2 linked regions of the Hydrogenophaga sp. SL48 genome follow. The protein of the gene in region 2 interacts with the protein of the main gene of each other region in a pairwise test. Links are inferred from orthologs where the notes say so. Each region holds a gene or a part of one and is shown on either strand. Other genes may lie near its edges. The genes, in order: gyrB and gyrA.

Region 1 (9,245 bases), 3.5 Mb from region 2 along the record:
CGAGCAACGCCGAGCAGGAAGAGGCCGTGGACGAACTCGACATCGACTACGGTGGCGACACGATCGAGATCGGCTTCAATGTCACCTACCTGATCGACGCGCTGCAGAACATGAGCCAGGAGATGGTTCGCATCGAGCTGGCAGACGGCAACAGCTCGGCACTCGTCACCAACCCCGACGACAACGCGTTCAAGTACGTTGTCATGCCGATGCGCATCTGATCGTTCACCGATCCTGCTCCCCCAAGCCCGACCCGCTGCACAGCGGGTTTGGCCTTTCTAGCGATTGAGAAAAGTTCACCATGTCCGAAGCCAACCAGCCCGCAGAAACCGGTTCCGACGCCGTCAACACCGGCGAAGCCGGGGCCGCCAGCTCCAATTTCCAGCCCACCATCGACGCCCACCAGGCCGGCGCGAGCGAGGGGTATGGCGAGGGTGCCATCCAGATCCTGGAAGGCCTGGAAGCGGTGCGCAAACGCCCGGGCATGTACATCGGCGACACCTCCGACGGCACCGGCCTGCATCACCTGGTGTTCGAGGTGGTGGACAACTCCATCGACGAAGCGCTGGCCGGTCACTGCGACGACATCGTCGTGACGATTCACAGCGACAACTCCATCAGCGTCACCGACAACGGCCGCGGCATCCCGACCGGTGTGAAGATGGACGACAAGCACGAGCCCAAGCGCTCGGCCGCCGAGATCGCGCTGACCGAGCTGCACGCTGGCGGCAAGTTCAACCAGAACAGCTACAAGGTCTCGGGCGGCCTGCACGGCGTGGGCGTCTCCTGCGTCAACGCTCTGAGCCAGTGGCTGCGGCTGACCGTGCGCCGCGAAGGCAAGATGCACCAGATCGAGTTCGCACGCGGCTTCGTGCAGAACCGCATCGTCGAGACCAACGCCGACGGCATCGAAGTCTCGCCCATGAAGGTGGCCGGGGACACCGAGAAGCGCGGCACGGAAGTGCACTTCCTGCCCGACTACGAAATCTTCAAGGAGAACAACGATTTCCACTACGAGATCCTCAGCAAGCGCCTGCGCGAGCTGAGCTTCCTGAACAACGGCGTGCGCATCCGCCTGAAGGACGAACGCAGTGGCAAGGAAGACGACTTCTCCGGTGCTGGCGGCGTCAAGGGCTTTGTCGATTTCATCAACAAAGGCAAGACGGTCCTGCATCCCAACGTGTTCCACGCGCTGGGCGACCGCGCCAGCGACCAGGGCACCAACATCGGCGTTGAAGTGGCCATGCAGTGGAACAGCGGCTACAACGAGCAGGTGCTCTGCTTCACCAACAACATCCCACAGCGCGACGGCGGCACCCACCTCACCGGCCTGCGCGCCGCGATGACGCGCGTCATCAACAAATACATCGAAGAACACGAGTTCGCCAAGAAGGCCAAGGTCGAGGTCACCGGCGACGACATGCGAGAAGGCCTGTGCTGCGTGCTGAGCGTGAAGGTGCCCGAGCCCAAGTTCTCCAGCCAGACCAAGGACAAGCTGGTCTCCAGCGAAGTGCGCGGCCCGGTGGAAGACATCGTGAGCCGCCTGCTGGCCGACTACCTGCAGGAGCGCCCGAACGACGCCAAGATCATCTGCGGCAAGATCGTTGAAGCCGCCCGCGCCCGCGAGGCCGCCCGCAAGGCCCGCGAAATGACGCGCCGCAAAGGCGTGCTCGACGGCATGGGCCTGCCCGGCAAACTGGCCGACTGCCAGGAAAAAGACCCGGCGCTGTGCGAGATCTACATCGTCGAGGGCGACTCCGCCGGTGGCTCCGCCAAGCAGGGCCGCGACCGCAAGTTCCAGGCGATCCTGCCGCTGCGCGGCAAGATCCTGAACGTGGAAAAAGCGCGCTACGAAAAGCTGCTCACCTCCAACGAAATCCTGACCCTCATCACCGCGCTGGGCACCGGTATCGGCAAGGCCGGCAGCGAAAGCGCCAACGGTGACGGCAAGGACGACTTCGACGTCGCCAAGCTGCGCTACCACCGCATCATCATCATGACCGACGCCGACGTGGACGGCGCGCACATCCGCACCCTGCTGCTCACCTTCTTCTACCGCCAGATGCCCGAGCTGGTGGAGCGCGGCCACATCTACATCGCGCAGCCGCCGCTCTACAAGGTGAAGGCCGGCAAGGAAGAGCTGTACCTGAAAGACGGCCCGGCGCTCGACGGCTTCCTGCTGCGCATCGCTCTGAAAGACGCCAAGGTGTCCACCGGCGGCGCGACCAACAACCTGCTCGAAGGCGACACGCTCAACGAACTCGCGCGCAAGCACCAGGTGGCCGAACACGTGATCTCGCGCCTCTCCAACTTCATGGACCCCGAAGCCCTGCGCGCCATGGCCGACGGCGTGAGCATCAAGCTCGACACGGTGGAAGAAGCCGAAGCCAGCGCCGTCGCGCTGCAGGTCAAACTGCGCGAACTCAGCACCACCGGCGTGCCCGCCGAAGTGGCCGGCGAGTTCGACGTGCGCACCGACAAGCCCATCCTGCGCATCAGCCGCCGCCACCACGGCAACATCAAGAGCAGCGTCATCACGCAAGACTTCGTGCACGGCGCCGATTACGCGGCCCTGGCCAACGCCGCCGAAACCTTCCGTGGCCTGCTCGGCGACGGCGCCAGGGTCATGCGCGGTGAAGGCGAGAAGCAGAAGGAAGAAAAGGTCGGCGACTTCCGCCAGGCCATGCAGTGGCTGATCAGCGAAGCCGAGCGCACCACCAGCCGCCAGCGCTACAAAGGCCTGGGCGAAATGAACCCCGCCCAGCTCTGGGAAACGACGATGGACCCGACCGTGCGCCGCCTGCTGCGCGTGCAGATCGACGACGCGATCGAAGCGGATCGCGTGTTCACGATGTTGATGGGGGATGAGGTGGAACCACGGCGAGAATTTATTGAAACCAATGCGCTGCGGGCGGGCAACATCGACGTTTGATCTTGTGTAGAGAGACCTGTAAGCTGAGAAACCGAGGCCCATAAATTGAGAAATTTATGGGCCTCTTCTTTTGCATAGTCTAAGCAATGGCGACCATTCACCCTTCGTACATTGGCGTCACCACGCCAAAGAATGCGCCACCCAAACCTGAAATCGAGGAAATCTACGAAGAGGTGATGGCGGTACTTAGACGATTTAGAGCGGAGTCCATCGTCGACGCAGCACTTAACGACCTTTGGAATGCGCCAAAAGACAAGCTAATGGCAATGCAATCTGCTCCTTGGTTAACCCTACTTTTAGTGAAGTGGGCTGTCCAGGACCCCCGGGTTTTAATTCGAGTGGGGCCAAAAATCTCCCACAATACGTTGCACGAACTAAAACAGCGTCTCTGGAATGCCGAGCCTCCTGCCAGTCGAAAAGAAGACGATTTCAATGTCTACTTAATGTTTCGCACCATTTTCCATTGCCAACTCGAATTCCAGAGAAATGAATCCTGGGGATTCCTTAGGTGGGCCAGTTTAATTGCGCCACTCGACAGAAATCATATCTGCCGCCAACTTTTTCGAGAAGAACTCGGCATTGAACCTAATGACTTCATCGACCTAACATTTTTGATATATGCATCAGTACTTGACGGCAATCTGAAAATCGAGAAACGATTTTTAGCACCCTTCAGGAATCATTTTGGCGCGAAGATTGACCGCATATTCGACTTATACGGCCTTAGTCTTCCAGACTTAAGAATTGAACTTCAGAAGCCAAACACTCAGGACATCTATGGTCGAGGTGAGCTTTACGAATTTCCACACCTTAAGCGATGGCCCCTTGTGAAAGCGAGAAACGGATTCTACTTCTGTTGGCATCCCTTAGTTTTTTCAAGAGGAATAGAAGAGTCCGTTCATCTTCGACTATCTAGACATGGTCAAAGATACACTGATTCATTTAGGGAAGGTCTGCAAAACCGCGGCGCCGTGGGCCGATGTGAGACAGTGACGTCATGAAGCAAATGAGCCTGGGCGAGAGCGGATTCGAGCGCAAGACCAAGAGAACGCGCAAGCGCGAGTTCCTCGACGAGATGAACCTGGTAGTGCCGTGGACCGAGCTGGTGTCGCTGATTGCACAGCATGCACCAACGCCTGGCGCCAAGGGTGGTCGTCCGCCGTTTGCCGTGCGAACCATGCTTCGCATTCACTTCCTGCAGCAGTGGTTCAACCTGTCCGACCCGGCGATGGAGGAGGCGCTGTACGACACGCCCATGTTTCGAGAGTTTGCGGGGCTGGACCAGGGTGAGGAGAACTTGCCTGACGAGAGCACCATCCTGCGCTTTCGCCATCTGCTCGAACAACACAACTTGAGCCTGCAATTGCTTGCCACGGTCAACGCCACCCTGGCCGACAAAGGCCTGCTGCTCAAGAGCGGTACGGTCGTCGACGCCACGCTCATTGCCGCCCCCAGCTCGACCAAGAACAACAGCGGCGAACGCGACCCCGAGATGCATCAGACCAAGAAGGGCAACCAGTGGCACTTCGGGATGAAAGCGCATATTGGGGTCGATGCCGAATCGGGCCTGGTGCACACCGTCAAGGCCACAGCGGCCAACGCGCACGACATCACCCAGGCCAGCGAACTGCTGCACGGCGACGAAACCGATGTCTTTGCCGACTCTGGCTACCGGGGCGTTCACAAGCGCGATGAGGTGATCAAGGACCATCCCGAGGTCCACTGGTACGTGGCCATGATGCCCAGCCATCGCAAGGCGCTGGACAAGGAAACGCCCATGGGCTCGATCATGGAAGCGCTGGAGAAAACCAAGGCGCGCATCCGAGCCAAGGTCGAACACCCGTTCCGGGTGATCAAGCGCCAGTTCGGATATGTGAAGGTGCGCTACCGGGGATTGGCCAAGAACACGGCGCAGCTGCACACCCTGTTTGCGTTGTCCAACATCTGGATGGTGCGCCGAACGCTTTTGAAGGAGACCCGAGGATGAGTGCGTCCGAATGCGGCCAACGGCCACGAATCAGGGCGAAATCGGCCAACAAAGCGCCCTCGTGAGCCTGAAATCGCCATCATTTGAAATTGCATGCATCACCTCGCGCCGTAGCGGGTGTTGTGCAGACCTTCCTTAGCAAGGTTTTCGAAAAGTACGTAATCACTCTTGTTCAGCAGGTGAATTTACCCTATCTTACAGAGAAAGATATTAAACAAAGACTAGGACCGGGAAGTTCGTCGGTCGAAGCCATAATTCAAGAAAAAGACTGCAATATTCTTATCGAAGCAAAGATGAGTTTATTTTCGGATGATGTATTAGTTCAAGAGAATACAAAATCTGCATTTGAGAAAACCAAGCACCTGAGGAAAGCAATCCACCAAGGACAGACCATTAGCAATCTAATCCGAAGCAAGCCAGAGTCTTTCGATGATTGCCCGAACAAGACAACAGACTACTTGATTGTGGTTACCAGCCGGGAACTAATAGTCGGGAATGGGCACCAATTGCTGCGACTCTATTCTGAAAAGAATGCCTCTGATGTTCAGATGCAACATCACGTCAAACTCCCCCTAGAGAATATCTTCGTTATCTCAGTCGAAGATTTTGAAAACCTTACTACCGCCGTGCGGGAAGGAAACCTAAATTTACAGTTGACTCTTGAGCATGCCGTTAGTGCCAACAAGCATCCATCCACATCTCAACTGCTCTTTTCGGATGCAATGAAAAAGCTCAATAGCGAGTGGCGACGCCCCCCTTTAATTGAAGCGGCAGTAGAAGAGTCTATAAAGCGAATGGAGGTGCTTCAGAAAGCCACCAATCTGCTTGAGAAGCAAATGGATAATCAACCCTAATTAAGCACAATTGACTCGGACATTCCCTCGCTGACGCCAGAATAGATACGTAGACGCAGTTTTGAATTAACTCTAAACAGGTGCTATGTACGAGTTGACTGTGTGAAAGCGAGGCGGACCAAGGCCTCTTGCCACTTGTTGGCCAAGGTGGTGTGGTTGCCATAGCCGCGGCGCAGCACGACGCGGCCGAACTGCGCGACAACGCGCAAGGCGTATTCCAGAATTTCTGGGGTTGTGTTGTCGCAGTCCACCAAGACGGCGACGCGCGATTCGTTGTCGGTGTGGTGATTGCTTGCCATGTGTGCTGGCCTCCCTCTGATGGTGAATACATCATAGGTGGCGCCACGCGGGCTAATCTGTCTCCCGCTGCTCAAACCCCTCGAAAACACCCTCCACCTCACCCACCGCAACCCCATCCACCAGCGCCCCGATCGGCCCGCGCTTTGCCCAGCCCACCAACGCCTGCACCGCCTCCGCCGACCCACAAACCACGGCCTCCACACTCCCATCCAGCCGGTTGCGCACCCAGCCGTTCACGCCCAGCGCGCGAGCCTGCTGCGCCATGTTCCAGCGGTAGCCCACGCCTTGCACGCGGCCAGTGATGCGCAGGTGGCGGGTGATGGGCTTGCTCATGGGGGGGTGTCGTTCATGGCGGGCTCCGGGGTGCGGGTTATGCTGACCGACGATACCGCGACGCCATGCCATGGCCTCGCCTCTTTCATCGCGCCGCCCCCGGCGCTCCCCTTGTTGTTCAAAGGAATCGCACAGTGTGGGTGCTATGTCTGTGTGCGGATTGGTGCAGTGCCTGCCGGGACTGGCGCCCGGTGATGGAGGCGCTGGCGGTGCGGCATCCGCAGGTGCAGTGGCGCTGGCTGGACATCGAAGACGAAGCCGAGCTGATGGACGCGGTGGGGCTGGACATCGAGACCTTTCCGACCGTGTTGCTGGGCCGCGAGGGCCGGGCGCTGTACCTGGGCGCGGTGCCGCCGCAGGCGGATTTTCTGGAACGGCTGGTGGCACGGCTGGGGGCGGAGGGCTCGGCGCCGCCGGAGGTGATCGCTCCGGCGGCCGCACTCGCGGCGCATGTCTGGCCGCGCTTGCGCGGCCCCGAGATGCCGCCGCTGTGAACCGCTCGCGCCAGCAGGCCGCCATCCACAAGGGGCTTGCCGACGCTCAGGCGGCAGACGCCGGCAGGCCAAACACCTTGTCGAAGCCGAGGTTGAAGGCGAAGGTGTAGACGAGGAAGAAGAGCGACAGACCCAGGTCGAGCACCAGCGCGTGCCAGAAGCCGATGTCCAGCCACCACGCAAACAGCGGCACCAGCGAGACGATGAAGCCCAGCTCAAAACCGATGGCGTGGGCAGCGCGGCGCTGGAAGCTGCGGCCTCGCACGGTCTGGCGCGCTTCCCAGCGCTCGAAGAGGGTGTTGTAGACCAGGTTCCAGACCACCGCGATGACGGAGGTGGCCACGGCGATCACGCTGGCGTGCTGCAGGCTGCTGTCCGAGCCGGCGGCGAGACCGGTGCTGGTGATGGCAACGGCCACCACCTCAAACAGGCTGACGTAAACGATCTTTCGGCGGATGCCTTGCAGGTTCATGCCTGGGTTCACGCCTGCACCTGCGCCTCGTAGCCCGCTTCCTGCAGCTTGGCCGCGATGTCGTCGGCCGAGATCATGGCGGTGTGGCTGACCCAGGCGGTGTGTTCGGCGAGGTTGACGTCGGCCTGGTTCACGCAGGGCAGGTCTTGCAGTTCGAACATGACGGCGTCGGCGTCTTCCTGCGTGTGCAGGGTGGGGATGTGGAAGGTGGTCTCGGGCATGGGGTTTCTTTCAAACTCCGGAAAATATAAAGCTATCTTTATATAAATCAAGAGAATATAATCATGGGCTTGAGCGAGGTTCGCTGGCATTGTCCATCCGGGTCCTCAAGGCCGGTCGCCCCAGGCGATGCCAGGCCCGTCTCAGTGCGGTGTTCTGCCCCAAGGCGATCACCGCACACCGTTCCTGCGGTGTCCCACAGACATCGCTTTCCCTTGCGCCGCGGGCCTGTCCCGATCTCGGCGCACTCTCTCTGAAAGGCTCATCATGAGCAGCAAACTTTACGTGGGCAACCTGCCCTACACCGCCGACGACGCTTCGTTGCGCACCAATTTTGCCGAATACGGCGACGTGACCTCCGCCAAGGTCATGATGGACCGTGACACCGGTCGCTCCAAAGGCTTTGCCTTCGTGGAAATGGGCAACGCCGAACAGGCCGAAGCCGCCATCCAGGGCCTGAACGGCATGTCCGTCGGCGGCCGCTCGATCGTGGTCAACATCTCGCGCCCGAAAGAGCCGAGCACCGGCGGCTACGGCGGCGGTGACCGCGGCGGACGCGGCGGCTACTGAGCGCTCTCGCGCTCGCAGAAAAACCGGCCATGGGCCGGTTTTTTTTCGCCCGTGTGATGCGGCGCTGTTTCTTGCCGGCGTTCAGGCGGTCGCACGCTCCAGCGCCTGGTCGATGTCCCACAGGATGTCGTCGATGTGCTCCAGCCCCACGGAGATGCGCACCATGTCGGGCGGCACGCCGGCCGCCAGTTGCTGGGCCGCATCGAGCTGACGGTGGGTGGTGCTGGCGGGGTGGCTGATGAGGGTGCGCGTGTCGCCGATGTTGACCAGGTGGCTCATGAACTGCGCGCTTTCGATGAACTTCACGCCCTGCTCCAGCCCACCTTTGACGCCGAAGGCGAGCAGGCCGGAGGCGCCGCGCATCTGCTTTTTCATGAGGTCGTGTTGCGGGTGGTCGGGCAGGCCGGGGTAGTTGACCCAGCCCACGCGCGGGTCGTCTTTCAAATACTGCGCGACGGCGAGCGCGTTGCTGCAGTGGCGCTCCATGCGCAACGGCAGCGTCTCCACACCCTGCAGGATCTGCCAGGCGCTGGTGGGCGAGAGCGCGGCGCCGAAGACGCGCAGGCCTTCCATGCGGCAGCGCATGGTGAAAGCGAAGTCGCCGAAGGTCTCGTGGAACTTCACGCCGTGGTAACCCGGGCTGGGTTCGGTCATGCCGGGGAACTTGCCGTTGTCCCAAGGGAACTTGCCGCCTTCCACCACCACGCCGCCCAGCGTGGTGCCGTGACCGGCGAGGTACTTGGTGGCGCTGTGCACCACGATGTCGGCACCGTGTTTCAGCGGGTTGCACAGGAAGGGGCTGGGCACGGTGTTGTCCACGATCAGCGGCAGGCCATGGGCGTGGGCCACCTCGGCGATCGCGCCGATGTCGAGCACCACCATGCTCGGGTTGCCCAGCGTTTCGGCGAACACGGCGCGCGTGTTCGGGCGGATGGCGGCGGCGAAGGCGTCGGGGTTCGTCGCGTCCACGAAGGTGGTCTCGATGCCGAACTTCCTGAGGTTGACCGCGAGCATGGTGACGCTGCCGCCGTAGAGCGCACCGGCCGCGACCACGTGGTCGCCGGCCTGCAGCAGCGTGGTGAGC
Region 2 (7,406 bases):
GCAGGTGGCTCACGGCCGCGTAGGCCGCGTCGTGTGCCTCTGGCGACATCTGTTCCACCTGGCAGCCCAGCGCAGTCCACAACCGGGTGGCCTTGTCCAGCTGGGTAGTGAGTGTGCGTTCGATGGGCGTGAGGATGACCTGCCGGCCCGCGTACAGGTCGGCATCGGCGTGTTCCACGCCCGCCAGTTCCTTGCCCGTGATGGGGTGAGCGGGCACGAAGATGCCGACCTGATCCTTGAGCACACGGCGCGCGGCGTCGATCACATCGCGTTTGGTCGAGCCCACGTCCATGATGAGGGTGTCGTTGCTCAACAGATGCCGGATGGCCTTGAAGGTCGCTTCGGTGGCCGCCACGGGCACCGCGACGAGGACCAGATCGGCGCCCGACACGGCCAGCAACGCCGACGGGGCTTCAATGTCGATCACCCCCATCTGCCGGGCGCGCTCGGTGGTGGAAGGCGATTTGCTGTAGCCGACGACGCGCTTGACCAGGCCCGCTTTCTTCAGCGCCAGCGCGAAAGAGCCACCCATCAGGCCGCACCCGATGAGGCCGAGTTGTTCGAATTTCAGAGGGGCAGGAGTGGCCATGTCATTCACTGACCGGGTAGGCACCCAGCACCTTGTAGAAGGCGCAAAGGCCCTGGAGTTCCTTGAGCGCCGCCGCCACATGGGGCTGGGACGGATGGCCGGCGATGTCGATGTAGAAGTAGTACTCCCACTGCCCCGACTTGGCCGGGCGAGATTCGAAGCGCGTCATCGACACGCCGTTGTTCTTCAGTGGCACCAGCAGGTCGTGCACGGCACCTGGACGGTTGGGTACCGAGACCACAAGGCTGGTGCAGTCCTTGCCCGAAGCCGGTGGCATGGCCAGGGTCTGCGGCAGGCTGATCACGGCGAAGCGTGTGCGGTTGTAGGCTTCATCCTGGATCGCATGCGCCACGATGTGCAGGCCGAACTGCGCGGCAGCGCGTTCGCTGGCCAGACCGGCCCAGGCTGGGTGGGTCGCGGCCAGGCGGGCGCCCTCGGCGTTGCTGGACACCGCCCTGCGTTCTGCATTGGGCAAGTGCTGGCTCAGCCAGCCTTGGCACTGGGCGAGCGCCTGCGGATGCGCCATGACGACCTCGATGCCGTCCAAGTGGTTCACCTGGCGCAGCAGGTTGTGGCGCACCAGCAGACTCACTTCACCAACCACGTGGACCGGTGAGCGCAGGAACAGGTCGAGCGATCGGGCCACCACGCCTTCGGTGGAGTTTTCCATGCCCACCACGCCGTACTGCGCGGTGCCCGCTGCTGTGGCGTGAAACACCTCGTCAAAATTGGCGCAGTAGATCAGGTTGGCTGCGCTGCCGAAAAATTCGATGGCGGCCTGCTCGCAGAACGTGCCTTGCGGTCCGAGCACGGCGACGCGTTGGGGCGCTTCCAGTGCCAGGCAGGCCGACATGATCTCGCGCCATATGGATGCCACATGCGCGTTCTGCAGCGGACCCTGGTTGGCCTTCTGGATCTTTTCGATGACCTGTGCCACGCGGTCGGGGCGGAAGAACGGCGAGCCCTCGGCGCGTTTGATCTCGCCGACCTGTTCGGCCACCTTGGCGCGCTGGTTGAGCAACGAGAGCAGCTGCTGGTCCAGCGAGTCGATCTGGACCCGCAAGGTGCCCAGCGCTTCGGATTGGGAGGGTTGGGTCATGCTTGTGTCTGTTCAAAGTCCCGCATGTACGTCACCAGTGCCTGCACACCTTCCAGCGGCATGGCGTTGTAGATGCTGGCGCGCATGCCCCCCACCGACTTGTGGCCCTTGAGCTGAAGCAGCCCGGCCGCTTTGGCCCCGGCCAGGAAGGCGTCGTTGCGCGATTCGTCGCGCAGGAAGAAGGGGACGTTCATGCGCGAGCGGCAGTCCTTGGCCACGTGGTTCAGGTAGAACCCTGAGCCGTCGATGAAGTCGTACAGCAGGCGGGCCTTGGCCATGTTCTTCGCCTCCATTGCGGCGATGCCGGTGAGCTCGCCCTCGGTCTGGGCTTTGAGCCACTGGAACGTCAGTCCCGCCATGTAGATGCTGTAGGTGGGCGGCGTGTTGTACATCGACGCGTTGTCGGCCACGGTCTTGTAGTCGAACGCGCTCGGGCAGATGGACAGCGCGTGACCCAGCAGGTCTTCGCGGACCACCACCAGTGTCACGCCGGCGGGCCCGAGGTTTTTCTGGGCACCACCAAAGGCCAGCCCCACGCGAGACCAGTCCACCGTGCGCGAGGCAACGTGAGAAGAGAAGTCGATCACCAGCGGAGCGTCGCTGCCCAAGGCCTTCAGGTCGGGCAGCTCGTGGAACTCCACGCCGTGAATGGTTTCGTTGCTGCAGAGGTGCAGGTATTGCGCGTCGCTGCTCAGCTGCCAGCTGGCTGGTGAGGGCAGGGTGGTGTGGTGGTCGGCCTCGTTGCTGCCCACCACGTTGGCCGAAGCGTACTTGCGCGCTTCCTTGGCCGACTTCTGGCTCCAGCTGCCCGTGACCACAAAGTCCACCACGCCACCGCGCGACAGGTTCATCGGCACGATGGCATTTTCGGCAAGACCTCCGCCCTGCATGAACAGGATGCGGAAATGGGCCGGCACCGACAACAATTCGCGCAAATCGGCTTCCGCCGCTGCGGCGATGGACATGAACTCCTTGCCCCGGTGGCTCATCTCCATCACACCCATGCCGCTGCCCTGCCAGTCCAGCATCTCGGCAGCTGCCTGTTGCAGCACGGCTTCGGGCATGGCGGCCGGGCCGGCCGAAAAGTTGTAGGGGCGCGTCATGCTTCGGAGCCCGTCTCGGTGTCGTCTCCGGCGTTGGTCGCATCCGGTGCATCACCCGCATCGGCCATGTTGGCGTCGTTCTCCACGATGCGCTGCAGGCCGGAGAGCTCGGCGCCCTCGTCCAGCGCGATCAGGGTCACACCCTGCGTGGCGCGGCCCATTTCGCGGATCTCGCTCACCCGGGTGCGCACCAGCACGCCCTTGTCGGTGATCAGCATGATCTCATCGTCGGTGTGCACCAGCGTGGCCGCCACGACCTTGCCATTGCGCTCGCTCTGCTGGATCGCGATCATGCCCTTGGTGCCTCGGCCGTGGCGGGTGTATTCACCGATGGGTGTGCGCTTGCCGTAGCCATTGATGGTCGCGGTGAGCACACTTTGCTGCTCGTCTTCGGCGACCAGCATGGCGATCACGCTCTGGCCGTCTTCGATCGTCATGCCGCGCACACCACGGGCATTGCGGCCGAGTGGACGCACGTCGTTTTCGTCGAAACGCACGGCCTTGCCACCATCGCTGAACAGCATGACATCGTGCTGGCCGTCGGTCAGGGCTGCCCCGATCAGGAAGTCGCCTTCATCGAGGTTGACCGCGATGATGCCGCCCTTGCGCGGGTTGTTGAACTCGTCGAGCGAGGTCTTCTTCACGGTGCCCATGGACGTGGCCATGAACACAAAGCGGTTGTCGGGGAAGCTGCGCGCGTCGCCGGTCAGCGCCAGCACCACGTTGATCTTCTCGCCTTCCTGCAGCGGGAACATGTTGACGATGGGGCGACCACGCGAGCCACGCGAGCCCGCCGGCACTTCCCAGACCTTGAGCCAGTAAAGCCGGCCACGGTTGGAGAAACACAGAATGTAGTCGTGCGTGTTGGCGATGAAGAGCTGATCAATCCAGTCGTCTTCCTTGGTGGCGGTGGCTTGTTTGCCGCGTCCGCCACGCTTTTGCGCCCGGTACTCGGATAGCGGCTGACTCTTGATGTAGCCGCTGTGACTGAGCGTGACCACCATGTCGGTGGGCGTGATCAGGTCTTCGGTGGACAGGTCTTGCGCGCTGTGTTCGATCTCGCTTCGGCGGGTGCCCAGCTTGGTCTGGCCAAACTCCTGTTTCACGGCGGTCAGTTCTTCACCGATGATGGTGGAGACGCGCTCGGGGCGAGACAGGATGTCCAGCAGATCGTCGATCTCGGCCATCACGTCCTTGTACTCGGCAACGATCTTGTCCTGCTCCAGCCCGGTCAGGCGCTGCAGACGCATCTGCAGGATTTCCTGGGCCTGCGTTTCGCTCAGGCGGTAGAGACCATCGCCCTGCATGCCGAACTCACGCTCCAGACCGTCGGGACGGTAGTCGTCGGCGTTGACCACGCCGCCATCGAGTCGGCTTCGGGTCAGCATTTCGCGCACCAGCTTGCTGTCCCAGCTGCGCGTCATCAGCTCTGCCTTGGCGACGGGCGGGGTGGGCGACTCGCGGATGATGCGGATGAATTCGTCGATGTTCGCCAGCGCCACGGCCAAGCCCTCGAGCACGTGGCCGCGTTCGCGCGCCTTGCGCAGCTCGAACACCGTGCGGCGGGTCACCACCTCGCGGCGATGCTCCAGGAACACCTGGATCAGATCCTTCAGATTGCACAGCTTGGGCTGACCGTCGATCAGGGCCACCATGTTGATGCCGAAGGTGTCCTGCAGCTGCGTCTGCTTGTACAGGTTGTTCAGCACCACCTCGGGCACTTCTCCGCGCTTGAGTTCGATCACCAGGCGCATGCCGGATTTGTCCGACTCGTCCTGGATGTGGCTGATGCCTTCGATCTTCTTTTCGTGGACCAGTTCGGCAATGCGCTCCTGGAGGGTTTTCTTGTTCACCTGGTAGGGCAGCTCGTCCACGATGATGGACTGGCGCTGGCCCTTGTCGATGTCCTCGAAATGGCATTTGGCGCGCATCACCACTCGGCCTCGGCCCGTGCGGTAGCCGTCTTTCACGCCATTGATGCCGTAGATGATGCCGCCGGTGGGGAAGTCGGGCGCTGGAATGATCTCCATCAGTTCGTCGATGGAGGCCCCCGGGTTCTTGAGCAAGTGCAGGCAGGCCTCCACCGACTCGTTGAGGTTGTGCGGCGGGATGTTGGTTGCCATGCCCACCGCGATGCCGCCCGAGCCGTTCACCAGCAAGTTGGGGAAGCGCGCCGGCAACACCAGTGGCTCTTTTTCCGAGCCGTCATAGTTGGGACCGTAGTTGACGGTGTCTTTGTCGATATCGGCCAGCATTTCGTGGGCGATTTTCGACATGCGGATTTCGGTGTATCGCATGGCGGCGGCGTTGTCGCCGTCCACGCTGCCGAAGTTGCCTTGGCCGTCCACCAGCATGTGGCGCAGCGAAAAGTCTTGCGCCATGCGAACGATGGTGTCGTACACCGCCGAGTCGCCGTGAGGGTGGTACTTGCCGATCACATCACCGACGATGCGGGCCGATTTTTTGTACGGGCGGTTCCAGTCGTTGTTGAGCTCGTGCATTGCAAAAAGCACGCGGCGGTGCACCGGCTTCAGGCCGTCACGCGCATCGGGCAAGGCGCGCCCCACGATCACGCTCATGGCGTAGTCGAGGTAGCTTCGGCGCATTTCCTCTTCAAGGCTGATGGGCAGGGTTTCTTTGGCGAACTGTGTCATGAGCAGTGAAGAGAGATCCGTGAACAGCCTGTGGGCAACCTCTCATTTTAAATGACAGGCCGGCAGGTGACTTGCGGCGGTGCCTGTTGTGTCGCGACAACGATCGCGCTGCTCGTCTGAACAAGGGAGACCGCCGTGCCCTGCCGCCCTGATTCTTGTTTCGCACGCTTGTGGCACAATAATTTCAGCGTTTCAAGTGGTGGTCACTTCAAGCGTGATTGTTGACATCCAGCCCGTCCGCGGCTTACTCCAAGAGGAAAACCATGAAAAAACTGAACACAGTGGCAATGCTGTTTGCAACCGCCGCCATGGCATCGGCCGCCTTTGCTGCGCCTTCCAGCGGTACCGCAACGAACGACAACTGGCGCAGTGGCCATGGCAACCTCCAGTGGAAAAACGGCGACGGATCCCTCTGCTGGCGCGATGCCTTCTGGACCCCAGCCACCGCTGCAAAAGGCTGTGACGGAGCCATCGTGCCCGCACCGGCTCCTGCCCCCGCACCAGCCCCCGCTGCGGCACCGGCTCCTGCGCCCGCACCGGCTCCGGCGCCTGCTGCAGCGCCAGCCGCTCCGGCCGCCACCAAGGTGACCTATGCTGCCGATGCGTTCTTTGACTTCGACAAGTCCGTGGTCAAGCCTGAAGGCAAGGCCAAGCTGGACGATCTGGCCAGCAAGGTCAGCGGCATCAACCTGGAAGTGGTGATCGCTGTCGGCCACACCGACTCCAAGGGCACCGCTACGTACAACCAGGCGCTGTCCGTTCGCCGCGCCGAAGCGGTGAAGGCGTATCTGGTGAGCAAGGGCATCGAAAGCAACCGCGTGTACACCGAAGGCAAGGGTCTGACCCAGCCTGTGGCCGACAACGCCACCTCCGAAGGCCGCGCAAAGAACCGCCGCGTCGAAGTGGAAGTCGTGGGCACTCGCACCAACAAGTAAGCTTTGCTGGCCGCGTTTCCAACGCAAGGCCCCAGGCGCGCAAGTGCCTGGGGCCTTTTTCCTGGCCTGTTGGTGTGTCGAATGGGTGTTTTTGTGGCGGTGTGTATCGTTTGTGCCGTGTGGACGTGGCGAACAGCTCATTCGGAGACACTGCCCTCCAGTCATCTCTTGCCCGTGGTCCGTGGCATCGGCGTCGACTGCCATGCGGCCTGGTCCACACTGTCTTCCTCACCGGTGGTCGTGATGCTGATTTCTCCGCGCATGATCTACAGCCTGTCCGAATGGCCTCGCATGCGGTTGGCTGCTCTGGCGGCGGGCTTTGATGTGGTGACCTGGAAAGCCCCAGGGGTGCCGCCTCATGAGTGGGCTCAAGCTGTCCAGGCGGCGCGCTGGACACCCATGCAAAGTGCCTTGATCGGTGATGCGCCGGCAGCCTGTTCCGCGTGGTGGCAAAGCCTCAATCATTTTCCCTTCAGCGTCGTTGTCCAGGGTGACCAGGTTCACGGGTGGCCGATCTGGGGTGTGTTGCCCGATGAGGCGTGGACTGCTTCGCTGGCGGTGCGCCTGGAGGCCCTGAGGGAGGCGAGCATCCGCAACCACCTGAAATCCCCATGATGCGATCGGTTGACGCAGTCTTCGTTCATCTTTTGGCGTTGCTCATGGCCTTGGCGGTGCCAGTCAACGCCAGCGAGGCCGATAGCGCCTGCATCGACGCAGTGAGCTATTTGGCTCTGGATCCCGAGAAAGTTGGGGTGGACAGCAACGGCGCCCCTGCATTGGGCGCCTACGAACGCATCAGCCCGGATGGGCGTTTTGTCCTGCGTTCGTTTTCCGGCGCGAGGCTGGGCGAGGTGTCTCTGATCGAGCTGCCAGCTGACACGGGCGGTCGGCTTGCTGTTTTCAGAACACCGCTCAGCAACGAGGCGTTTCCGGTACAGGGCACCTGGCGCTACGTGGTCGATGTCGACGGGCGCCATTTCCGGTTGGCCGATGTGCTGCGGCAGCAGGAGCGGGCCGAGCCACAGT

The links.
Region 1: the proteins of gyrA (region 2) and gyrB interact in binary tests that used the Escherichia coli proteins (3 or more experiments, as listed by UniProt). The link is inferred for Hydrogenophaga sp. SL48 from one-to-one orthologs.

Annotation. Positions count from the first base shown.
Region 1 is NZ_CP063400.1:4,413,489-4,422,733, forward strand. The notes cover bases 1-3,132. They hold gyrB (DNA topoisomerase (ATP-hydrolyzing) subunit B), read left to right. Parts: upstream 1-301; coding sequence 302-2,932; downstream 2,933-3,132. Other genes in these bases: dnaN (DNA polymerase III subunit beta), read left to right, coding at 1-221; IM738_RS20860 (hypothetical protein), read left to right, coding at 3,019-3,132. In the rest of the region: more of IM738_RS20860, read left to right, coding at 3,133-3,933; IM738_RS20865 (IS5 family transposase), read left to right, coding at 3,930-4,919; IM738_RS20870 (hypothetical protein), read left to right, coding at 5,009-5,773; IM738_RS20880 (acylphosphatase), read right to left, coding at 6,125-6,406; IM738_RS20885 (thioredoxin family protein), read left to right, coding at 6,472-6,900; IM738_RS20890 (PACE efflux transporter), read right to left, coding at 6,947-7,366; IM738_RS20895 (heavy-metal-associated domain-containing protein), read right to left, coding at 7,381-7,593; IM738_RS20900 (RNA recognition motif domain-containing protein), read left to right, coding at 7,859-8,161; IM738_RS20905 (O-acetylhomoserine aminocarboxypropyltransferase/cysteine synthase family protein), read right to left, coding at 8,243-9,245. UniProt on the Escherichia coli protein: DNA gyrase negatively supercoils closed circular double-stranded DNA in an ATP-dependent manner to maintain chromosomes in an underwound state.
Region 2 is NZ_CP063400.1:876,869-884,274, forward strand. What follows is about bases 2,588-5,839. They hold gyrA (DNA gyrase subunit A), read right to left. Parts: upstream 5,446-5,839; coding sequence 2,788-5,445; downstream 2,588-2,787. Other genes in these bases: serC (3-phosphoserine/phosphohydroxythreonine transaminase), read right to left, coding at 2,588-2,791; ompA (outer membrane protein OmpA), read left to right, coding at 5,709-5,839. In the rest of the region: IM738_RS04220 (prephenate dehydrogenase), read right to left, coding at 1-589; pheA (prephenate dehydratase), read right to left, coding at 591-1,688; more of serC, read right to left, coding at 1,685-2,587; more of ompA, read left to right, coding at 5,840-6,380; IM738_RS04245 (hypothetical protein), read left to right, coding at 6,462-6,995; IM738_RS04250 (hypothetical protein), read left to right, coding at 6,992-7,406. UniProt on the Escherichia coli protein: A type II topoisomerase that negatively supercoils closed circular double-stranded (ds) DNA in an ATP-dependent manner to maintain chromosomes in an underwound state.